DNA from 2 places in the Paenibacillus sp. UNC496MF genome. Region 1 is predicted to be linked to the other one. Evidence: predicted binding sites of a transcription regulator. Region 1 holds the regulator's gene; the other holds the start of a gene.
The links. The regulator CtsR, encoded in region 1, represses protease genes until heat stress. The targets are predictions, from matches to a motif close to ATGGTCAATAAAGGTCAAACA.
Positions count from the first base shown of each region.

Region 2: clpP (ATP-dependent Clp endopeptidase proteolytic subunit ClpP) is a predicted target of CtsR. The motif match lies at 4,698-4,718, and genes of this name have one in related genera.

Region 1 is NZ_FORE01000024.1:40-12,068, reverse strand. It holds gene gltX (glutamate--tRNA ligase) at 1-195, opposite strand, end outside; gene ispF (2-C-methyl-D-erythritol 2,4-cyclodiphosphate synthase) at 236-721, opposite strand; gene ispD (2-C-methyl-D-erythritol 4-phosphate cytidylyltransferase) at 718-1,440, opposite strand; gene BMZ79_RS32245 (PIN/TRAM domain-containing protein) at 1,528-2,622, opposite strand; gene BMZ79_RS32240 (nucleoside triphosphate pyrophosphohydrolase family protein) at 2,812-3,207, shown strand; gene pssA (CDP-diacylglycerol--serine O-phosphatidyltransferase) at 3,318-4,073, opposite strand; gene disA (DNA integrity scanning diadenylate cyclase DisA) at 4,230-5,306, opposite strand; gene radA (DNA repair protein RadA) at 5,321-6,688, opposite strand; gene clpC (ATP-dependent protease ATP-binding subunit ClpC) at 6,822-9,281, opposite strand; gene BMZ79_RS32215 (protein-arginine kinase McsB) at 9,284-10,366, opposite strand; gene BMZ79_RS32210 (protein-arginine kinase activator protein McsA) at 10,381-10,923, opposite strand; gene BMZ79_RS32205 (CtsR family transcriptional regulator) at 10,959-11,420, opposite strand; rRNA gene rrf (5S ribosomal RNA) at 11,741-11,857, opposite strand; partial or broken rRNA gene BMZ79_RS32195 (23S ribosomal RNA) at 11,963-12,029, opposite strand, start outside.
Region 2 is NZ_FORE01000006.1:684,816-696,844, reverse strand. It holds gene rapZ (RNase adapter RapZ) at 1-104, shown strand, start outside; gene yvcK (gluconeogenesis factor YvcK family protein) at 113-1,096, shown strand; gene whiA (DNA-binding protein WhiA) at 1,103-2,032, shown strand; gene BMZ79_RS11585 (HPr family phosphocarrier protein) at 2,131-2,400, shown strand; gene BMZ79_RS11580 (SIMPL domain-containing protein) at 2,590-3,354, shown strand; gene sda (sporulation histidine kinase inhibitor Sda) at 3,452-3,619, opposite strand; gene clpP (ATP-dependent Clp endopeptidase proteolytic subunit ClpP) at 4,030-4,611, opposite strand; tRNA gene BMZ79_RS11565 (tRNA-Arg) at 4,873-4,947, opposite strand; gene BMZ79_RS11560 (sugar-binding transcriptional regulator) at 5,197-6,243, shown strand; gene gap (type I glyceraldehyde-3-phosphate dehydrogenase) at 6,333-7,337, shown strand; gene pgk (phosphoglycerate kinase) at 7,601-8,782, shown strand; gene tpiA (triose-phosphate isomerase) at 8,823-9,575, shown strand; gene gpmI (2,3-bisphosphoglycerate-independent phosphoglycerate mutase) at 9,577-11,109, shown strand; gene eno (phosphopyruvate hydratase) at 11,221-12,029, shown strand, end outside.

The sequences.
Region 1 (12,029 bases):
CCATTTCAAATACGTCAATTGGCTCTCCTCGCCGCCCGCGATGTTCCGCTTCACGTCGGTGTCTTCGATCCGAATAATGAATTTCCCGCCGAGATTGCGGGCGAATAAATAATTGAATAAGGCCGTCCGGGCATTCCCGATATGCAGATGCCCCGTCGGCGACGGCGCATAGCGCACCCTGATTTGATCGCTCATGACCTCTCGATTCCTCCCGTCATCGCTTTGTATTGCTGAATCATAGCATAACTTTCGCGAGGCAGACAACCGCTTGCGCGGCGATCCCTTCGCCCCGGCCGGCGAAACCGAGCTGCTCCGTCGTCGTCGCTTTGACGTTGACCTGGCCGCTCTCTTCCGCTTCGAGCGCGCCCGCGATGACGTCGGCCATTTGCGGGATGTACGGCGCCATCTTCGGCTTCTGCGCGATGATCGTCGCGTCGACGTTGCCGAGCTTGTAGCCCCGCTCCTTCGCGAGCCCCCACACGTGACGCAGCAGCTTCAGGCTGTCCGCGTCCTTGAACGCCGGATCCGTGTCCGGAAAATGCTTGCCGATGTCGCCGAGGCCGAGCGCGCCCAGCACCGCGTCGCTGATGGCGTGCAGCAGCACGTCGGCGTCGGAATGGCCGAGCAGCCCCCGTTCGTACGGAATCGTCACGCCTCCGATGATGCACGGGCGTCCCTCCACCAGCTGATGCACGTCGAATCCTTGCCCCACTCGAATCATACGTCCGTCCCTCTCTCCCGCGAACGGCTTGCCAGCAGAAATTCCGCGTACGGCAAATCGTCCGGCGTCGTGATTTTAATGTTCGTGTAATCCCCTTCGGCGACCGAGACCGGCACGCCGAGCCGCTCGACCGCCATCGCATCGTCGGTGCCGACGAACCGGTCCTCCTCGGCCTTGCGCAGCCCCCGTTCCAGCAAAGAACGGCGAAAAGCCTGCGGCGTTTGTATCGCCCACAAGCTTCGCCGTTCGGGTGTCGCGGTGATGACGCCGTCTTCGTTCACTTGCTTGATCGTATCTTTCACGGGCACGGCCAGCACCGCGGCCTCCGTCGCCATCGCCTTCGCCATGCATCGCCGCACGGCCTCCGGCGCGACGAACGGCCGGACGCCGTCGTGCACCATGACCCAATTGACCTCGCCGCCCAGCGCCGCCAGCCCCCGCCGCACGGAATGCTGACGCTCGCCGCCGCCCTCCAGGACGGAGGAGATTTTATGCAGGCCGTACGCGTCGGCGAACGCTTCGCAGCGTTCGATATCCGGCCGTCCGACGACCAGCGCGATCTCCGCGATTTCGTCCATCGCCTGGAACGTCTCCAGCGTATGGACCAGGATGGGCTTGTCCCGCAGCAGCAGATACTGCTTGCTCTCGGGCGTCCCCATCCGGGTGCCGCGGCCCGCCGCCACGACGACGACGCCCCATGTTGCCTTTGCTTCCGCCATGCCTCTACCGCCCCGCCGTAAACTTCGATGTCCCGGAGAACCGCCAGGCGCTTCGCCCGGACATCATTCGTATACCATCATACCGCGTTACAGCGCTTTTTCCAACAGCTTCGGCTTTGCGAAAATCATTCGGCCCGCGGACGTCTGCAGCACGCTCGTGACCAGCACTTCCATCGTCGTGCCGATATAGTCCCGGCCGCCCTCGACGACGATCATCGTGCCGTCGTCCAGATAAGCGACGCCTTGGCCGTGCTCCTTGCCGTCCTTGATGACCTGGACGACGATTTCTTCGCCGGGCAGCACGACCGGCTTCACGGCATTGGCGAGATCGTTGATGTTCAGCACGGACACGCCCTGCAGCTCGCACACCTTGTTCAGGTTGAAGTCGTTCGTGACGACTTTGCCGTGCAGCGCCTTGGCCAGCTTCACGAGCTTGCTGTCCACTTCGCCGTCTTCCATGTCGCCCTCATAGATGAGTACCTTGACGTCCAGCTCTTTCTGAATCTTGTTCAAAATGTCGAGCCCGCGGCGTCCGCGGTTGCGCTTGAGCAGATCCGACGAGTCGGCGATGTGCTGCAGCTCTTCCAGCACGAATTCCGGAATGACCAGCGTGCCTTCGATAAAACCCGTCTTGCAAATATCCGCGATCCGGCCGTCGATGATGACGCTCGTATCGAGAATCTTATGCTCCTCGTACGTGCTCTCTTCTTCTGCTTTCAACGGTTTCGAGGTGCGCTCCGCGATCGCCGCGATGGTCTGCGCCAACTCCTCGCGCTTGTTCAGGCCGATCCGCATCCCGGCGTAGCCGAGGAAGGCCGTCAGCGCCACCGGAATGAGCAGCCACGTGCCTTCGAGCCCGGAGAGCGCCGGGTACAGCAGCGCCGCGAGCGCCAGGCCGCCGAGCAGCCCCGCGCCGCCCGAGAACAGCTCGCCCGTCGGCATGGCGGACGCCTTGTCCGCGCCCTGCTCGATCCATTTGGCGAGCGGCCCCGCCATCATCGTCGCGAGCGCCAAGCCGCAGGCCGCGCCGATGCCCACGCTCATGTAATAGCTTCCCGAATGCTGCATAATGCCGTTCGCGGGCGCCGCCCAGCTTAGACCGCCGTTCACGGAGCCGAATAGCTGCGCCCCCATGACGCCGCCAAACCATAGCCCGATTCCTTGAATCATTCGTTTCATCATATAAATCCACCTCCACTACCAATTATGTTCCAATTTCTGTCACGTTAATCGCGCGGAGGCGGGGAATGCATTAGAAATTATTAACTTGCCTTCCGGACGGGACAAAATGCGGAAATCCGTTTTGAAATGATCCCCCGAGAGGCTTATAATGGTACCAAAGCAACCCATTCCTGAAATGAGGTGGATACGATGATCGCACCAACGTTGGAGCAATTCCAGCAGCAAGTATCCGAACTGCTGCTGCGTCATCGAAGCTTGCTGGACGTTTTGTCCAAATACGGTCAATCCGGCGCTTCCGTGAATCGCGCCGTCGCCAAAGCCGTCACCGAATGCGGGTGCATCGAGCTCAATGCCCGCAAGCAGTCGTACGAAGACGATTTTAACCTGGAGAAGGCCAAACGCAAGCTGCACCACCACATCTCCGGCGAGCTTTGCGAGCACTGCAAAGAAGCCATCCAGAACGAACTGGGCCGCAACCTCTTCTATATGTCGGCCATGGCCAATCTGCTCGACATCAAGCTGGACGACGTCATCGAGCGCGAATCCGACAAGTGCAGCACGCTGGGCCTGTTTAATTTAACGTAGAGCGCGAACTCATCTGCCGGCCGAACCGTTCGCGGTCGGCCGGAAACGACGAAAGACCGCCTGGTTTCTCCCGAAGGAGAAATCAGGCGGTCTTCTTTTGTTCGCCCGGGTTAGGCGCTGTGTTCCCCGTTGACCGCGGCTTCTTCTGGAAGCTGATTCTCGAGCCGGCGTTTCCGCTTTTTATTCGGGAGACGGCGATCAACGTTTTTTTTTAGGCCGTACAGCGCGTAGAGCACGAGCGGCACGAAAATGATTTTGGACAAGTGGTGCGGAAACAGAATGCCCAGGCCGACCGCGATCACGACGATGATGGGGACGACCCAAATCGCGTTCTTCGGAATGCCCAGCTTCTTGAAATTCGGATAGCGAATCGTGCTGACCATCAGGAACGACAGCACGAGCGTGCTCGCCATCAGAACGGACAGCGCGATGTCTTTGTGGAACAAGGCCAACGTGGCCAATACGCCGCCGGCCGCCGGAATCGGCAGGCCAATGAAGTAGCCCGGCATGCCGGACACCACGTTGAACCGGGCCAGCCGGAGCGCTCCGCAAATCGGGAACAGCGCCGTGATGATCCAAGCCGGAGCCGGATTCAGTTCTTGGAAGGCCACGCTATACATAATGAACGCCGGAGCCACCCCGAAGGATATGACGTCCGAGAGAGAGTCCAATTCTTTGCCGAATTCGCTTTGCGCGTTCAGCGCCCGAGCTACCCGCCCGTCGACGCCGTCCATCAGCATGGCGATGATGACCATCATCGCGGCCAATTCCGGCTTGGCGTTATCCGGAAAGACCAATATAACGGCAATAATGCCTAAAAACAAATTCGCCACCGTAAAAAGACTCGGTATCGACTTCGTGATCATTTGCTCCACCTCATCTTTACTATGCCCCAAAACCGACCGTCGCAGTAATGAAGGGCAATCTTGTGAAAAAGCTTCGAAATCGAAGCTTCATCAGCGGCAAGGCGTGAATTGTAAGTTGTACCCAGCTTCTGGCTGCATTCCCCCATTGTATGGGATTTAAATTTGTCTGTCAATGAACATCTGCTCTTGAATCCGCTTCAAGCCTTCCTTGATCGCCCTCGCGCGTACCTCTCCGATCCCGTCCACGGCGTCCAATTCTTCGATCGTGGCCATGAGCACGTGCGGCAGCGTCCCGAACTTTTCGACCAGGTTGCTGATGATGCCCGCCGGCAGGCGCGGGATGCGGCTGAGCAAGCGGTATCCCCGGGGAGCGACCATCTCCTCGGCAGACGCGTTGATGCCGCCGTAGCCCAAGGTTTTCAGGATTTGCGGCAGGTCGAGGAGTTCTTCGGACGTGAGCTTGCGGATATTCGTGCGAATGTCCTTCACGCGGTCTTCATTGGGATCCTTGGCGTAATCCTTCAGCAGGAACCACGCCTCCTCCTCCACGCCGCCGACCAGTTCATCCATCTGCATGCTGATCAGCCGGCCTTCCGTGCCGAGCTCGTTCACGTAGCGCTTGATTTCCATTTTGACGCGGATGACCATCTCGACGCGCTTGATGACGTGCGCCACTTCCTGCAGCGTAACCATTTCCTCGAACTCCAGCGCCGACAGGTTCGTGAAAGATTGGCCGAGCACCGCTTTATATTTCTCGAGCGTCTGAATCGCCTGGTTGGCTTTCGTCAGGATGACGCCCATTTCCTTCAAGGAGTACCGGAACTGGCCCTGGTACAGCGTAATGACGTTTCGCCGCTGCGAGATGGACACGACCAGCTTGCCCGTCTGCTTGGCCACGCGCTCCGCCGTCCGGTGCCGAATCCCCGTCTCGCTGGACGAAATCGAGCTGTCCGGAATGAGCTGCGTGTTAGCGTACAAGATCCGTTTGCGGTCCTCGCTCAGAATGATGGCGCCGTCCATCTTGGCCAGCTCGTACAGATAGTTCGGGGAGAAGTCGCAGTTGATGGAAAATCCGCCGTCGACCACTTCCATCACTTCCGGACTGTAGCCGACCACGATGAGCGCCCCCGTCTTCGCCCGCAGGACATTGTCGAGCCCTTCGCGGAACGGCATGCCGGGCGCGACCATCTGAAGCAGCTGATTGACCATTTCGGCCTGGTTCGTCTCTTTCACATCGTTTCCCCCCTTTATCCGAATGCCGCGGACAGCGCTTCTGCGACCGTCTCGACGCCGATGATTTCGATTCCTTTGGGCGGAGTCCACCCCTTCAAGCTCTTCTTCGGCATGATCACGCGTTTGAAGCCGAGCTTCTGTGCTTCTTTCACCCGCTGCTCCGCGCGCGAAACCGCGCGCACTTCGCCCGTCAGCCCGATTTCGCCGAAAAACACGTCGAACGGCCTCGTCGGCGCGTCCCGGAAACTCGACGCGATGCTGACCGCCGCGGCCAGGTCGACCGCCGGCTCATCCAGGCGGATGCCGCCGGCGACGTTCAAATACGCGTCCTGCGTCTGGAGGAACATGCCCATCCGCTTCTCCAGCACCGCGACGATCAAGGTCATGCGGTTGTGGTCAATGCCTGTCGCCATCCGTCGCGGCGAGGGGAAGTTCGTCGTCGCCACGAGCGCCTGCATCTCGACGAGAACCGGCCGCGTGCCCTCCATGCTCGCCACGACGGTCGAGCCCGACACGCCCATCGGCCGCTCGGACAAGAACAGCTCGGACGGATTGTTGACTTCCCGCAGCCCGTCCTCGACCATTTCGAAGATGCCGATCTCGTTCGTGGACCCGAACCGGTTCTTCACCGCCCGGAGCAGCCGGTATGTATGATGCCGCTCGCCTTCGAAATAAAGCACGCAGTCCACCATGTGCTCGAGCATCCGCGGACCGGCGATGGCGCCTTCCTTCGTGACGTGGCCGACGAGCACCGTCGCGATGCCTTTGATCTTCGCCACCCGCATGAAATGCGCCGTGCACTCCCTTACCTGCGAGACGCTCCCCGGCGCGGACTGCACCTGCGGGTCGTACACGGTCTGGATGGAGTCGATGACGAGAAAATCCGGATTCACCGACTCGATCGCGTCGTTGATCTGCTCCATGTTCGTTTCGCAGAGCACGTACAGCGTATCCGACAACGCGCCGAGGCGGTCGGCGCGAAGCCGCGTCTGGCGGACGGACTCCTCGCCGGAGATGTACAGCACCTTCAGCTTTTTGGAAGCCAGCGCATGCGACGTTTGCAGCAGCAGCGTCGATTTCCCGATCCCGGGATCCCCGCCCACGAGAATGAGCGAGCCCGGCACGACGCCGCCGCCGAGTACGCGGTTGAGTTCTTGGTTGGACGTCTCGATGCGCTTCTCTTGACCACTTTCTATATGTATGATAGGTCGCGGCTTTTCTTTCGTCTGAATGAGCGTCGAGCCCATTCCTTGCGTCTTGACCACCGTTTCCTTCTCTTCCACCATCGTGTTCCACTGCCCGCAGCCGGGGCATTTGCCCATCCATTTGGGCGATTCGTTGCCGCATTCGGTGCATGCGAACTTGGTTTTAAGTTTTGCCATGAGCGGCTCCTTATGCAAAAGACGTATCATTAAAAGTTTACCATTTCTAGCGGTGCGATTAAACCTAAAATTACGCTAAAAAATACCCCTCGCCCCCGCCGGGGCGGGAAGCAAGGGGTATTCGCCGAACGTTTTATTTCGTAGCCGGTTCTTCCGTCGCGGGCGCGCTGTCGGCATGCGTGACCGTCAACTCGCCGTCCTTCTCGTCGATGATGAGCGTATGGCCCTTGGCGATCTTGCCGAGCAGCAGATCCTCGGACAGCCGATCCTCGATATGCTTCTGGATCGCTCTGCGCAGCGGACGCGCGCCGTACTGCGGATCGAAGCCTTCCTTCGCCAGGAACGCCTTCGCGGCGTCCGTGAGCGTGAAATCGACTTCTTGTTCGCGCAGCCGTTTGCGCAGCTCATCGGACATGAGCGTCACGATTTGCGCGATATGCTCTTGCTCCAGCGAGTGGAACACGATCGTTTCGTCGATCCGGTTCAGGAACTCCGGACGGAAGCTTTTCTTCAGCTCCGCCAGCACCTTCTCCTTCATGATGTTGAAATCGCGGCCCGCATCCTGGGCGGCCGTGAAGCCGAGCGAGGAATTGCGCTTGATTTGATCCGCGCCGACGTTCGACGTCATGATGATCAGCGTATTGCGGAAGTCGACGACGCGGCCCTTGGAATCCGTCAGGCGGCCGTCTTCCAGCACTTGCAGCAGGATGTTGAACACTTCCGGATGGGCTTTCTCGATCTCGTCGAGCAGGACGACCGAGTACGGCTTGCGGCGGACTTTCTCCGTCAGCTGGCCGCCCTCTTCGTAGCCCACGTAGCCCGGAGGCGCCCCGACCAGCCGGGACGTGGAGTGCTTCTCCATGTACTCCGACATGTCGATGCGGATGACCGCGTTCTCGTCGCCGAACATCGCTTCCGCAAGCGCGCGGGCGAGCTCGGTTTTGCCGACCCCGGTCGGGCCGAGGAAGATGAACGAGCCCATCGGGCGCTTCGGATCCTTCAAGCCGGCACGGGCTCTGCGGATGGCGCGGGATACCGCTTTGACGGCCTCGCTTTGGCCGATGACGCGGTCATGCAGAATGTCTTCCATCTTCAGCAGACGCTGCGTCTCTTCTTCGGCCAGCTTCGATACCGGGATGCCGGTCCAGCTCGCCACCACTTGCGCGATGTCTTCCGGCGTCACTTCGGAATCCGTACGGCCCTGCTTTTCTTTCCATTGGTTCTTCGTGACGTCGAGCTCCTCGCGGATCTTCTGTTCCGTATCGCGGAGCGCGGCCGCTTTCTCGAACTCTTGGCTTTGAACGGCGGAGTCCTTCTCCTTGCGGATGTCCTCCAAACGGTTCTCCAGCTGTTTGAGATTCGGCGGTACCGTGTACGATTTCAATCTTACTTTGGAGCTCGCCTCGTCGATCAAGTCGATCGCTTTGTCCGGGAGGAAGCGGTCCGTGATATAACGGTCCGACAATTTCACGGCTTGCTCGATGGCTTCATCCGTGATTTTGACCCGGTGATGCGCTTCGTAGCGGTCGCGAAGGCCGTGCAGGATTTGAATCGCTTCTTCCGGCGTCGGCTGGTCGACCGTAATCGGTTGGAAGCGGCGTTCCAAAGCGGCGTCCTTCTCGATGTATTTGCGGTATTCGTCCAGGGTCGTCGCCCCGATGCACTGCAGCTCGCCGCGGGCAAGCGCCGGCTTCAGGATGTTGGAGGCATCGATCGCGCCTTCCGCGCCGCCTGCGCCGATCAGCGTATGCAGCTCGTCGATGAAGAGCACGATGTTGCCGGCTTGACGAATTTCGTCCATGATTTTTTTCAAACGGTCTTCGAACTCGCCGCGGTACTTCGTGCCGGCGACGACGGAGCCCATATCGAGCGTCATGACGCGCTTATCGCGAAGCGTCTCGGGAATTTCGCCGGCGATGATCTTCTGGGCGAGACCTTCGGCGATGGCCGTTTTACCGACGCCGGGCTCCCCGATCAAGACCGGATTGTTTTTCGTTCTGCGGCTGAGCACCTGAATGACGCGCTCGATTTCTTTGCTCCGGCCGATGACCGGATCCAGATTGCCGTCTTTGGCATAGGCCGTCAAATCGCGCGCGAGTCCATCCAGCGTCGGCGTGCTGACATTGGACGGCGCCCCGTGATTGCTGGACACCGCTTCGCTGCTGCCGAGCAGCTGCAGTACTTGCTGGCGCGCCTTGTTCAAGCTGATGCCGAGATTATTGAGGACGCGGGCCGCGACGCCCTCGCCTTCGCGAATCAGGCCGAGCAAAATATGCTCCGTCCCGACGTACGTGTGACCCAACTTGCGCGCTTCGTCCATCGACAGCTCGATGACCTTTTTCGCGCGCGGCGTGTACGCGATATTGGTAGGCTGCTCCTGGCCGCGGCCGATGAGCGTTTCGACTTCGTCCTGAATTTTCTCCAGACTCAGTCCGAGCCCGATCAGCGCCTTGGCGGCAATGCCTTCGCCTTCCCGGTTCAGGCCGAGCAAGATATGCTCCGTCCCGATATTGTTATGGCCGAGACGAACCGCTTCTTCCTGCGCCAATGCGAGCACCTTCTGCGCGCGTTCGGTAAATCTTCCAAACATCATGTTCACACACCCCCATGATCGGATTGACAAGAATTCAACTGCTTGCGTATAAGTTCCGCACGCCGGACGTCCCGCAGCTCAGGCGACATTTTCTCATGAAACACCTGCTGCAGAAAGCCCGGTTGCGTTAATACCATCATTTCGTTCATCGCTTGCGGCGTAACGTCCGGAATCAAACCCAAGTCGATGCCGAGCCGCACGTCCGACAACCGCTGCGACGCTTCCTTGGAGTCCATGACCATCGCATGGGACAGGATGCCGTACGAACGCCTTACGCGATCCTCGAGCCGAATGCGGGATTCCTCAAGCAGACGCTGCCGCGCCGCCCGTTCGTGCTCGATGATTTGGCGGACGACGTTGTGCAAGTTCTCGATGATTTCCCCCTCGGACTGGCCGAGCGTAATTTGATTCGAGATCTGAAACAGGTTGCCCGTCGCTTCGCTGCCTTCGCCGTAAATCCCCCGGACCGCCAGCCCCACTTGCGTGATCGCCGACAGGATGCGGTTGATTTGCTGCGTCAGCACCAGCCCCGGCAGATGCATCATCACCGAAGAGCGAATGCCCGTTCCGACGTTGGTCGGACAGCTCGTTAAGTACCCCCTGCGTTCGTCGAACGCGTAATCGGTTGCTTCTTCAAAAATATCGTCAATGCGGCTGGCCAGTCCCCAAGCTTCCTTGACTTGGAATCCCGGGTACAAACACTGGATCCGCAAATGATCCTCTTCGTTCACCATGATGCTGACGGCTTCGTTCTCGCTGAGCATCACCGCGCCGCTGCGCGACTCGTTGGCCAAGTTCGGGCTGATCAAATGCTTCTCGACGAGCACCCTTCGTTCCAGCTCGCTGAGCTGCGAAAGTTCGATCGTCTCGAAATCGCCGATTTCCCGAAGCTTGCCGTTCTTGGCCACGGCGGTGAGCTTCTCCATCACGCCCTGCGCCTGCTGCTTGGTAGCCAGCATCGGAAACGGATGTCCCGACAAGTTGCGGGCGATGCGAATTCGGCTGCTGATGACGACGTCCGAGTCGGGACCGTTGCCCCTCATCCAATCGCTCAGCGCTTCATCGACATAAGACCGCTTCGACACTTCGAATCACCTTCCTACCCATGCCTTTCCTCTGCGTCGGCCGAATCGCGTTCCAGCTCGCGAATCCGGTCTCGGACTTTGGCCGCGTTTTCGAAATCCTCCTGCTCGATCCGCGTCTGCAAATCGCGCCGAAGTTCTTCGATCTCGCGCTTCACCTGGATTTTCACGCCGGCCCGCTTTGGAATTTTGCCGACATGCGTGGTGTTGCCATGCACCCTTTTCAAGATCGGGTCCAGCTTGCTGCCGAATTGAGCGTAGCAGTTGCTGCAGCCGAACCGGCCCATTTTACTGAATTGCGTATACGTTAATCCGCAGTTGTCGCAGCGGAGCTGTTGGGCCTGCTTGGCGCCGATGCCGTTCACCCCGCCACCGCTCTGCTCGAAGTCGAGCAGGCCGGACAACAAGCTGTGGATGGAGAATCCGTTGGCCGTGCCGGGAATTCCCTCGCCCCGTTCACGCGCGCAAGATTCGCAAATATGGAACTCCGTCTTCTCCCCGTTCACGATTTTCGTAAAATGAAGCGTAGCCGGCTTCTTCTCGCATTCCTGACAAAGCATTCCGCACTATCCCTCCTCTTGCAAGGCTGCGCAGCCTACTTCATGAGCAGCGTGACCAGCATCGCCCGGAGCAGCCGGGCCCGGATTTCGTCGCGCAGCGGGAGCTTCACGGCCAGGGAGTCGCGCGACATCGCCGCCCGAAGCAAGTTCGCTTCCCTGCGGGTGATGTGCTTGCCTTCCTCCAGCTGATAAATAACCCCTTCCGCCGTATCCTGGTCCACTTGCTCGCCGATCGTTTGCGCGAGATGTTCCTGGAGGGCGGACAGCGTAGGCAGCTCCACGCGTTGAATGCGGATGTAGCCGCCGCCGCCGCGCTTGCTTTCGACGAAATAGCCTTTCTCCAGCGTAAAGCGGGTGCTGATCACGTAATTGATCTGGGACGGCACGCAGGAGAAGCGGTCCGCCAAGTCATTGCGCTGCAGTTCAACCGCACCGCCGGGGCTTTCCTTTAGCATATGCTTCAGGTACTGCTCGATGAGATCGGAAATGTTGCGCATTTCGCCAACCTCCCTAAATTGCCCAAAACCCTTCGGTCAAGAAATCATAATTCTCGAAGTATTTAGTCAAATTGACTTTGACTTTCTTTGACCTTAATTTTATTATACGCAATTTTCCCAAAAGGTCAAGCGGGTTCCTGCAATCGAATGATTGCCCTGACCTTACTAGCTTTGGGCGGATTCAGTTCATTTATACGCGGAGAGGAGGCATATCCACAACATTCCGAACCGCTTCTGGCTTACAGCCACAATATGATTACCCGCATAGAAAAGATTGTTAAACAACAAAAAACCGACTGCTTATGCAGTCGGTTCATCGTGCTTGGCAACGTCCTACTCTCCCAGGACCCTGCGGTCCAAGTACCATCGGCGCTGGAGGGCTTAACGGTCGTGTTCGGGATGGGTACGCGTGGTTCCCCTCCGCCATCGCCACCAAACGGGCGTCTTCCGCTAACGGAAACGCGATTCTTGCTCAGAGCTTGCCACCCTGAAAACTGGATACGAACCTTTGCGAAGGTCTTGCTTAGCTGAAGCGATGTACCTTGGATAAGCCCTCGACCGATTAGTATTCGTCAGCTCCACGCATTGCTGCGCTTCCACCTCGAACCT
Region 2 (12,029 bases), on a different contig from region 1:
ACCGGTCCGTGGCGATCGCGGAATATTTGGGGCGCATGCTCGGCAGCAGCGATACGGAAATCGTGCGCGTCAGTCATCGAGATGCAGATCGTGATCGGAGCTGAGGCAACCCATGGCGCAAGCTAGAAAGCAACAACTGCCCCGTATCGTCGTCATCGGCGGCGGCACGGGCTTGTCGGTCATGCTCCGGGGACTGAAGGAGAAGCCGCTCGACATCACCGCGATCGTCACGGTGGCCGACGACGGCGGCAGCTCCGGCATCCTGCGGAGCGAGCTGCAGATGCCGCCGCCTGGCGATATCCGCAACGTGCTCATCGCGCTCGCGGACGTCGAGCCTTTGCTGTCCGACGTGCTGAAGTACCGGTTCAATTCCGGCACCGGTTTGGCGGGCCATAGTTTGGGCAACCTGATGCTGGCGGCGATGACCGACATTTCCGGCGATTTCGTCTCCGCGGTCCGGATGCTGAGCAAAGTCTTGGCCGTCCGGGGACGGGTGCTGCCGGCCGCGGGCGAAGCCATCGTGCTGAAGGGCGAAACGGTCGACGGCACCATCATTACGGGCGAATCCAACATTCCGAAAGCCGGCCAGGCGATCAAGCGGGTCTTCATCGAGCCGCCGGACGTCGAGCCGCTGGAGGAAGCGGTGGAGGCGATCCGGGAGGCGGACGCCATCCTGATCGGTCCGGGCAGCCTCTACACGAGCATCATTCCCAACCTGCTCGTGCCGAAGCTCGCGCAGAGCATCGTGGAGTCGTGCGCGATCAAAATGTTCGTCTGCAACGTCATGACGCAGCCGGGCGAGACGGACGATTATGCGGTCAGCGACCACTTGGCGGCCGTGCAGCAGCATATCGGCCATCAGTTGTTCGACTATGTCATCGTCAACGACGGCGAGATCCCGGAGCAGGTGCAGCAGAAATACGCGGAGATGGGGGCGAAAGCCGTCCATCTCGATTTGGACGAAGTGCAGCGGCGCGGTTACAAGGTAATTGCCGACAAGCTGGTCTTGTTCCGCACGTATTTGCGGCATGACGCCGACAAGTTGAGTCATCATATTTATCAGCTCGTGGAAAACTGGATGGAACGAAAGAGGTGAGGGAACATGTCTTTTGCGGGACAAACCAAAAAAGAATTGACGCTCATCGAAGCGGATGCGTGCTGTGAACGGGCGGAGTTGTCGGCGCTCATTCGCATGAACGGTTCGGTCTCGCTGTCCAGCCGAAAAATCATTCTCGACATCTCGACGGAAAACGCGGCAATCGCCAGACGGATTTACTCCCTCATCAAGAAGCAGTTCGCCGTGCATACGGAGCTGCTCGTGCGCAAGAAAATGAGGCTGAAGAAGAACAACGTGTATATCGTCCGAATCCCGGCCAAAGTGCAGGAGATCCTGAGCGAGCTCAGAATCGTCTCCGAGGGGTTCGTCTTTAATCAAGGCATCGACAAGGAGATCATCCGCAAATCATGCTGCAAGCGCTCCTACCTGAGAGGGGCGTTCTTGGCGGGCGGCTCCGTGAACAATCCGGAAGGCTCCTCGTACCACCTGGAGATTGCCACGATGTATGAAGAGCATTGCAAGGCGCTCGTAGAGCTGGCGAACAAGTTCGACTTGAACGCCCGCTGCATCGAACGGAAGAAGGGGTTCATCTTCTACATGAAAGAGGGCGAGAAAATCATCGAGCTCCTCAGCATCATCGGGGCGCATCAAGCGCTGTTCAAGTTCGAGGATGTCCGAATCATGCGGGATATGCGCAACTCCGTCAACCGGATCGTCAACTGCGAGACGGCGAATTTGAATAAGACGATCGGGGCGGCGGTCCGTCAGATCGATAATATCAAGCTGCTGGAGCGCGAGGTGGGGCTCGAAAGCCTGCCCGATAAGCTCCGCGAGGTGGCGCATATACGATTGAGCCATCCGGACCTGAATTTGACGGAGGTCGGCGAAATGCTCAAAGGCAAGGTGAGCAAGTCCGGCGTCAACCATCGGCTGCGTAAAATCGACGAGCTTGCGGAAAAATTAAGGAACGGATAGGCAGAGGCTAGTGTACAATGCGTAAAAGTGGTATAATAGTGAATAAAACGACGTTTGCATATGGTAACGGTTGAATTTCGTATAGGGGGTAAGGTTTCATGACAAGGCATCCGGTTGTCGTTCGACTGAAGACAGGTCTTCATGCAAGACCGGCCGCACTTTTTGTCCAGGAAGCGAACAAGTTTTCTTCCGAGGTCTTTGTTGAGAAAGACGATAAAAAAGTGAACGCAAAATCCATTATGGGGATTATGAGCCTTGCAATCAGCTCAGGTACTGAAGTCACGATAAGTGCGGAAGGTTCGGATGCCGACCAAGCTGTAACCGCTTTAGTCAACCTGGTCAGCAAGGAAGAGCTTGAGAACCAATAAGGACGAAATTACGGCTGTTTGGGGCCGTTCATTTCGATACGAGGAAACTCCCGTACGGGGGTTTTTTCTGTTTTTGTCCGGAGACGGGAGAATGTTTGCGCTTTCCCGCAACATCGATGCGGCGGAACGCGTCATACATAATGGAATCACCTAAATTTGTCCAAAAGGGGCGGGTCGAACGTGATGAAGATGGCAAAACCGAAATGGCTGCTGGTGCCGGTCTTGGCGCTCGCGGTAGGGGTGGGTGCGATGCTCGGAGGAGCGGGACAGGGCGGCAAGCCGGTCTATGCGGTGGACAACGGCGCCGCGGCGCAGAAGAACACGGTCACGGTGTCGGGCAACGGCAAGATCGAAGCGGCGCCGGACGTCGCGTACGTCAGCGTGGCGGTCGAGGCGAGGGCGGCGACGGCGAAGGACGCGCAGGCGAAGAACGCGACGCAGTTCTCGGGGCTGACGAAGCTGCTCTACGAGACGTACAAGATCGCGACGAAGGACGTCAAGACGACGGGCTTCTCCGTGCAGCCGGAGTACGAGTACAACCCGAAGGACGGCTCGAGCAAGATCAAGGACTACGCGGCCGTGCATGCGGTGCAAGTGACGACCCGCGACTTGAACGGCATCGGCAAGCTGCTGGACGATCTGTCCGCTGCCGGCGCGAACCGGGTCGACGGCGTGCGGTTCGATACGGAGAAGCAGGAGCAGTATGAGCTGCAGGCGCTCGATAATGCGATGGCGAACGCCAAAGCGAAAGCCGCGGCGCTCGCGAAGTCGGCCGGCAAGCAGGTGACGGACGTCATCGCGATTACGCAGAACAGCGCAAGCAGCGGTCCGATCTTCATCAATAAAGGCGAAATGGCGGCGGCGGATTCGGCGGCAGGGACGCCTAGCACGAGCGTGCAAACGGGCGAAATTACCGTCTCCGCCGACATTACCGTCGTGTACGAAATGCAATAAAGCGTGCAACGTGCTAACGCCCGTGCATTAACCAAAGAAGACCGGCCTCTCCGGAAGAGGCCGGTCTTCTTTATGAACCGCCTTGCAAGCGGCGCGGCTAAGCCGGCGACTTCTGGTCGTCGTTGACGTTCAGTCCGCGCTGCTCGATCGCGTGCTCGATCAGCGAGATGAACTCTTCGGAGAGGTGCATCGCTTTCGCTTCCTGGTACACTTCGATCAGATGAGTATCGCTAAGCGGACGCAGCAAAAGCGATCGATCCTGCATCGGCAGAAACAGATTGTGCGTATCGGGTTCGGACGGCGCATGCGTAAATTTGGGTTCGAACGTGGGTGCGTATGGCGTAAAGGCATTGCCCGAGTCATTGGATCGAATGAAATTTCGCACGCTTGCGAATGGTTTCGTAAGTTTCATGCGTGTGCAACTCCGTTTTATAGATTTTACTGCGTAGCCTAAGGGAAGGTGAAACTGGAATCATTTAGTACATATTATCACGATTTAAAGGGATCGTCCTTATGCATTCACAGCGTTGAATGCTTATTGACAATCAGGCGTATGTGTGATATATGAGAGAAATTTAACAACATTAAAACGCGTTAACCCCGTGAAGGATTAACGCGCCTGAATGTCGTGCCGCATGAAATCTTACAAATCTTACACAAAGCAAATCGCGGACCTTACAGCTTTTCGATCACTTTGTCGACGAGGCCGTAGGCCGCCGCTTCGGCCGCCGACATGAAGTAGTCGCGGTCCGTATCGCGTTCGATTTTTTCGAGCGATTGGCCGGTGCGCTCCACGAGGATGCGGTTCAGCGTGTCCCGCGTCTTCAGGATGTGCTTCGCGCGAATCTCGATGTCGCTGGCTTGGCCTTGCGCGCCGCCGAGCGGCTGATGGATCATCACTTCGCTGTTCGGGAGGGCGTAGCGCTTGCCTTTCGCGCCGGCCGCGAGAAGGAAGGCGCCCATGGAAGCCGCCATGCCGACGCAGATCGTCGAGACCTCCGGCTTAATGAAGTTCATTGTATCGAAGATGGCGAGACCGGCCGAAACCGAGCCGCCGGGGCTGTTGATGTAGAGCGAGATGTCTTTGTCGGGATCGTCCGCCGCCAGGAACAGCAGCTGCGCGATAATGGAGTTGGCGACCAGATCATTGACCGGCGTGCCGAGGAAGACAATCCGATCCTTCAGCAAGCGGGAGTAAATGTCGTAGGCGCGCTCCCCGCGGTTGTTTTGCTCGATAACCATGGGTACGAAGTTCATCGATTCCATCGTGGTTCCCTCCTAAAACGGAAATGGTTTTTGAAAAAGATGTAGCGTGTAATGACATTCTAACGGATAAAACGGCAAAAGTCAAAGAAGGTCAAATAACGGGCGGAAGCGAGGGAAACCGGGCCTCGGGGGTTACTTTCCGGGAGATTTGGAGATGCTGATTGGGTCGCCCGCGGTTCCGGAAACGCAAGAAGGACCTTCCGGAAGCGGAAGGTCCTTCTTCATATGTAGACGTTCTGATTGATAAGGTAATGGCGCGCCCGCGAGGAATTGAACCTCGATCTCAGGCTCCGGAGGCCTACGTCATATCCATTGGACCACGGGCGCATGCTCGTTTGTGACAGCAAAACTGATTATAGGGGATAGCAAGCAAAATTGCAAGTCCGACTTTGAAAATAATTTTGTGTAAATCGTGTCCGTAATCGTTTTCAATCGTCCGGCCGGTCTTGCCCCCGCCAATCGAATGGGTTACAATAGCGGTGGGACGAAAAACGATCATGCGGGACATTTTATGTCCCTTGGTGTTGTCGGTCCCGGAATGATCCAGCTCTCTCGTAACTGGAGTTGATGTTGAAGATGCACGCGCTGATCGCCATACAACAGCAGCTTCTGCCGGACTTGCTCGTCGTCATGCGCAAGCGGTACCTTATACTCCGTCAGGTGATGCTCTCGGATATGATCGGCAGGCGCTCGCTCGCCGCATCCCTGGACATGACGGAACGCGTGCTTCGCGCCGAAACGGACTTTCTCAAATCGCAGGACCTGCTGATCATCGACGCCGGCGGCATGCGGATCAGCGAAGCGGGCAAACGCCTCCTCGAAGAGATGGAGCCGTTCTATAAGGCGATGTTCGGCTTATCGGAGCTGGAAGAGAAGATCCGCAGGCATTTCGGCCTGAAGCAGGTGGTCATCGTATCCGGAGACTCGGACGAATCGCCGGTCACGCGGCGGGAGCTCGGGCGGGCAGGCTGCAGCGTGCTCCGCAAGGATATGAAGGACAACGACGTCATCGCGGTGACGGGCGGGTCGACGCTCGCGCAGATGGCGGGCCAGCTGACCTCGCAGGCGCCGCTCAAGAACAACCTGTTCGTGCCGGCGCGCGGCGGATTGGGCGAAAGCCTCGATTACCAGGCGAATACGATCGCCTCCACCATGGCAAAGCGGACGGGGGCGCAGTACCGGCTGCTGCACGTGCCCGACCACCTGGGCGAGGAAGCGTACACGTCGCTCATGCAGGAACCGAACGTGCGCGAGATCGTGGAGGTCATCCGCAGGTCCCGCATCGTCGTTCACGGCATCGGAGACGCTATGGTCATGGCAAGACGGAGGCGCGTGGACGCCACGGTCGCGGAAGCGATGCAGGCGGAGGGAGCGCTCGCGGAATCGTTCGGGTATTATTTCGACCGCAACGGCGCCGTCGTCCACAAGATGCTGACCGCCGGACTGCGGCTCGAAGACATCATGGAGACGGAAGTCGTCATCGCGATCGCCGGCGGACGGAGCAAAGGCGAAGCCATCGCGGCGGTCATGCGCTTCGGGCACGACGACGTGCTCGTGACGGACGAAGCCGCGGCGCTGGAAATCGCGTCGATCATTGATAAGGAATCGGCGCAGCAAGGATGAACGCAGTGATCTTGACGAATCGGGGCGGCCCCGTGGCCCGCCGAAGCTCGTCTTGAGATAAATGAAATCATGTCTAGGAGGAAACAAAAATGGTAAAAGTTGGTATTAACGGTTTTGGTCGCATCGGTCGTAACGTATTCCGCGCCGCTCTGAACAACCCGAATGTCGAAATCGTCGCAGTCAACGATCTGACGGACACGAACACGCTTGCACACCTGCTGAAGTACGACACGACGCACGGCAAGCTCGACGGCACGGTTGAAGCGAAAGAAGGCGCGCTGGTCGTAAACGGCCGCGAGATCAAAGTGTTTGCTGAACGCAACCCTGAAAACCTCCCTTGGGCATCCGTCGGCGCGGAAATCGTCGTTGAATCCACGGGTATTTTCACGGCGAAAGAAAAAGCCGAGCTTCACCTGAAAGGCGGCGCGAAGAAAGTCATCATCTCCGCACCGGCTTCCAACGAAGACATCACGATCGTTATGGGCGTCAACGAAGACAAATACGATGCGTCCGCTCACACGATTATCTCCAACGCGTCTTGCACGACGAACTGTCTGGCTCCGTTCGCAAAAGTGCTTAACGACAAATTCGGCATCGTAAAAGGCATGATGACGACCATTCACTCGTACACGAACGATCAATCCGTGCTTGACGTTCCGCATAAAGATCTGCGCCGCGCTCGCGCTGCCGCGGAAAACATCATTCCTTCTTCCACGGGCGCTGCCAAAGCGGTATCCCTTGTACTGCCTGAGCTGAAAGGCAAATTGAACGGCATGGCCATGCGCGTACCTACGCCTAACGTTTCCGTAACCGACCTGGTTGCCGAACTGAAAGTCAACGTTACGGTCGAAGAAGTGAACGCGGCGCTGAAAGACGCTTCCGAAACTTCCCTTAAAGGCATCTTGAACTACAACGAAGAGCCGCTTGTTTCGAGCGACTACAACCACGACCCTGCTTCCTCCACGATCGATGCGCTGTCGACGATGGTCGTTGAAGGCAACATGGTTAAAGTCATCTCCTGGTACGACAACGAGTGGGGCTATTCCAACCGCGTCGTCGACCTGGCTGCATATATCGCGTCGAAAGGCCTGTAAGAAGCGGCGGATGTCCGTTGTCCCCCTTTGAACGGGGATACCGAGGGTCCTCCTCTGGACACCCGACGTTTGGCGAAGGAGCTGCCGGTGCAGCTCCTTCGCGGTGGTTTACGGGGACCCGCGGCCGGCGCCGCGCGCGCGGCGCCTTTACACATAGACAGATAGACCCGCGAGAGCGGATCTTGGATAGCGTGGAGAATTTCAATACACTTTGACCTGTTTTCCGCCTCGTGGCGGCTTGGGTACCGGGAGGAATTCTGCTAATGAACAAAAAGAGTGTGCGTGACGTAGAAGTAGCGGGCAAGCGCGTATTCGTGCGCGTCGATTTCAACGTGCCGATGGAGAACGGATCGATTACGGACGATACGCGGATCCGCGAGACGCTGCCGACGATCCAGTACTTGATCGAGAAGGGCGCGAAAGTGATTTTGGCCAGCCACATGGGCCGTCCGAAAGGCCAAGTCGTGGAAGAGCTGCGCCTCACGAAAGCCGGCGAGCGTCTGTCCGAGCTGCTCGGCAAGCCCGTGGCGAAAGCCGACGCGGCGATCGGCGACGCGGTGAAGGCGGCGGTGGCCGGACTGAAGGACGGCGACGTGCTGCTGCTGGAGAACGTGCGCTTCTACGAGGGCGAAGAGAAGAACGATCCGGAGCTGGCGAAGGCGTTCGCCGAGCTGGCCGACCTGTTCGTCAACGACGCGTTCGGCGCCGCGCACCGCGCGCATGCGTCGACGGAAGGCATCGCGCACCACCTGCCGGCCGTATCCGGCCTGCTGATGGAGAAGGAACTCGACGTTCTCGGCAAGGCGCTCTCGAACCCCGAGCGTCCGTTCACGGCGATCGTCGGCGGCTCCAAGGTCAAGGACAAGATCGACGTCATCAACAAAATGATCGAGATCGCGGACAACATCATCATCGGCGGCGGCCTGTCCTACACGTTCTTCAAGGCGCAAGGCCATGAAATCGGCCAATCCCTGTGCGATAACTCGAAGCTCGACCTGGCGCTGGAATTCATCGAGAAGGCGAAGGCGCAAGGCAAGCAGTTCCTGCTGCCGGTCGACATCGTCATCACGGACGAGTTCAGCCCGAACGCGAACACGAAGATCGTCGACGTCGACGGCATCCCGGCCGACTGGGAAGGCATCGACATCGGACCGAAGACGCGCGAGATCTACGCGGACGTCATCAAGAACTCCAAGCTGGTCGTCTGGAACGGCCCGATGGGCGTGTTCGAGATCGAGCCGTTCTCCCACGGCACGCGCGCGGTCGCGCAAGCCTGCGCCGAGACGGAAGCCTATACGGTCATCGGCGGCGGCGACTCCGCGGCGGCGGCCGAGAAGTTCCACCTGGCCGACAAAATGGACCACATCTCCACGGGCGGCGGCGCTTCCCTGGAATTCATGGAAGGCAAGGCGCTTCCGGGCGTCGTTGCGCTGAACGATAAGTAAGAACCGAACCGATTGCGAAGGTAAAGGAGCGATTGCGACCATGCGTAAACCGATTATTGCGGGCAACTGGAAAATGTTCAAAACCGTGTCGGAGGCGACGGCATTCTTCGCGGACGTGAAGGGCAAAGCGGAAGTCGACGGCGTCGAAACCGTCATCTGCGCGCCGTTCACGGCGCTGCCGGCGCTCGTCGAAGCGGCGAAAGGCACGTCGATCGCCATCGGCGCGCAAAACGTCCATTTCGAGGACAACGGCGCGTTCACGGGCGAGATCAGCGGCGTCATGCTGAAGGACCTCGGCGTGAAATACGTCATCATCGGCCACTCCGAGCGCCGCGCGTACTTCGCGGAGACGGACGAGATCGTGAACAAGAAGGTGCAGGCGGCGTTCAAGCACGGCCTGACGCCGATCGTCTGCGTCGGCGAGAAGCTCGAAGAGCGCGAAGCCGAGCAAACGAAAACCGTCTGCAAGGTGCAGACGGAAGCGGCGTTCCAAGGCCTCTCCGCCGCGCAAGCGGCCGAAACGGTCGTCGCGTACGAGCCGATCTGGGCGATCGGAACGGGCAAATCGTCGACGGCGGCCGACGCCGAAGACGTCATCGCGTTCATCCGCGGCGTCATCGCCGGGCTGTACGACCCGGCGACGGCGAACGCGGTCCGCATCCAATACGGCGGCAGCGTAAAGCCGAACAACGTAAGCGAATATATGGGACAATCCGACATCGACGGCGCCTTGGTCGGCGGAGCGAGCCTCGAGCCCGCTTCCTTCATTCAGCTGGTCGAGGGGGCGAAATAAGATGACGGCACCGGTAGCACTCATCATCTTGGACGGTTTCGGCCTTCGCAATGACGTGACGGGCAACGCGGTCGCGCAGGCGAACAAGCCGAACTACGACCGTTATTGGTCGACGTATCCGCACACGACGCTCACGGCGAGCGGCGAAGCGGTCGGCTTGCCGGAAGGCCAGATGGGCAACTCCGAGGTCGGCCATCTGAACATCGGCGCGGGCCGGATCGTGTATCAAGACCTGACCCGCATCAGCAAGTCCATCCGCGACGGCGAGTTCTTCGATAACGAGACGCTGGTCGGCGCGGTTCGCCACGCCAAGGCGAACGGCAAGAAGCTTCACCTGTACGGCCTGCTCTCCGACGGCGGCGTGCACAGCCACATCGAACACCTCTTCGCGCTGCTTGACCTGGCGAAGAAGGAAGAGATGCCGGACGTGTACATCCACGCGTTCCTCGACGGCCGCGACGTCGCGCCGGACAGCGCGAAGGGCTACCTGGAGAGGCTGACGGCGAAGATTCAGGAAGTCGGCGTAGGCAAAATCGCGACGGTGCAAGGCCGCTACTACGCGATGGACCGCGACAAGCGCTGGGAGCGCACCGAGAAGTCGTTCCGCGCGATGGTATACGGCGAAGGTCCGCAATATACGGACCCGATCCAAGCGGTCACGGAATCGTACGAGAAATCGGTGTTCGACGAGTTCGTCATGCCGACGGTCATCGTGAAGGAAGACGGCAAACCGGTCGGCCTCGTCGAATCCGAAGATTCCGTCGTGTTCTTCAACTTCCGGCCTGACCGCGCGATTCAGCTGTCGCAGGTGTTCACGAACGAAGATTTCCGCGGCTTCGACCGCGGGCCGCAAGCGCCGAAGAACCTGTACTTCGTCTGCCTGACGCTGTTCAGCGAAACCGTGGGCGGGTACGTGGCGTATTCGCCGAAGAACCTGGACAACACGCTGGGCGAGGTGCTCGTGCAGAACGGCAAGCGCCAGCTGCGCATCGCCGAGACGGAGAAGTACCCGCACGTCACGTTCTTCTTCAGCGGCGGACGCGACCATGAGCTCGAAGGCGAAACGCGGATTCTGATCCCGTCGCCGAAGGTCGCCACGTACGACCTGAAGCCGGAAATGAGCGCGTACGAAGTGGCGGCGGCCGCGGTGAAAGAGATCGAAGCGGATCGTCAGGACGTCATCATCCTGAACTTCGCGAACCCCGACATGGTCGGCCACTCCGGCATGCTGGAGCCGACGATCAAGGCGGTCGAAGCGACGGACGCGTGCCTCGGACAAGTCGTGGAAGCGGTGCTGGCCAAAGGCGGCGTCTGCCTCATCACGGCGGACCACGGCAACGCGGACATGGTCATCGACGAGAACGGCCGTCCGTTCACGGCGCATACCACGAACCCGGTTCCGTTCATCGTGACCAAGCAGGTCGGCCCGCTGCGCGAAGGCGGCATCCTGGCCGACATCGCGCCGACGATCCTCCATTTCGCGGGTTTGAGCCAGCCGGAAGAAATGACCGGCCGGTCGCTTGTCCAAGGCTGAGAGATACAGTACAATCGTAGACGATAACGACCGGTACCGGGCGCGTCCCATTCGGCGCCCCCGGGGCCGCGCAAGAACCCAACCATCTATTAAAAGGAGTGTTTCGAAACCATGTCCATCATCACCGACGTATACGCACGCGAAGTCCTGGATTCCCGCGGCAACCCTACGGTAGAAGTCGAAGTCATCCTCGAGTCCGGCGGCAAAGGCCGCGCGATCGTGCCGTCCGGCGCGTCCACGGGCGCCTACGAAGCCGTTGAGCTCCGCGACGGCGACAAGTCCCGTTACCTCGGCAAAGGCGTCCTGAAAGCCGTCGAGAACGTCAACACGATCATCGCGCCGGAAATCATCGGCCTCGACGCGCTGGACCAAGTGCTGATCGACCGCAAGATGATCCAACTGGACGGCACGCATAACAAAGGCAAGCTGGGCGCCAACGCGATCCTCGCCGTATCCATGGCATGCGCGCGCGCGGCAGCCGACGCGCTGGACGTGCCGCTGTACACGTACCTGGGCGGCTTCAACGCCAAAACGCTGCCGGTTCCGATGATGAACATCGTCAACGGCGGCGAGCACGCCGACAACAACATCGACGTGCAGGAATTCATGGTTCTGCCGGTCGGCGCGGACAGCTTCAAGGAAGCGCTGCGCATCGGCGCGGAAATCTTCCACAACCTGAAATCGGTCCTGAAAGACAAAGGCCTGAACACGGCCGTCGGCGACGAAGGCGGCTTCGCGCCGAACCTCGGTTCCAACGAAGAAGCGATCACGACGATCATCTCCGCGATCGAGCGCGCGGGCTACAAGCCGGGCGAAGACGTATTCCTCGGCATGGACGTCGCGTCCACGGAGTTCTATAAAGACGGCAAGTACCACCTCGAAGGCGAAGGCCGTTCGTTCACGTCCGCCGAGTTCGTCGA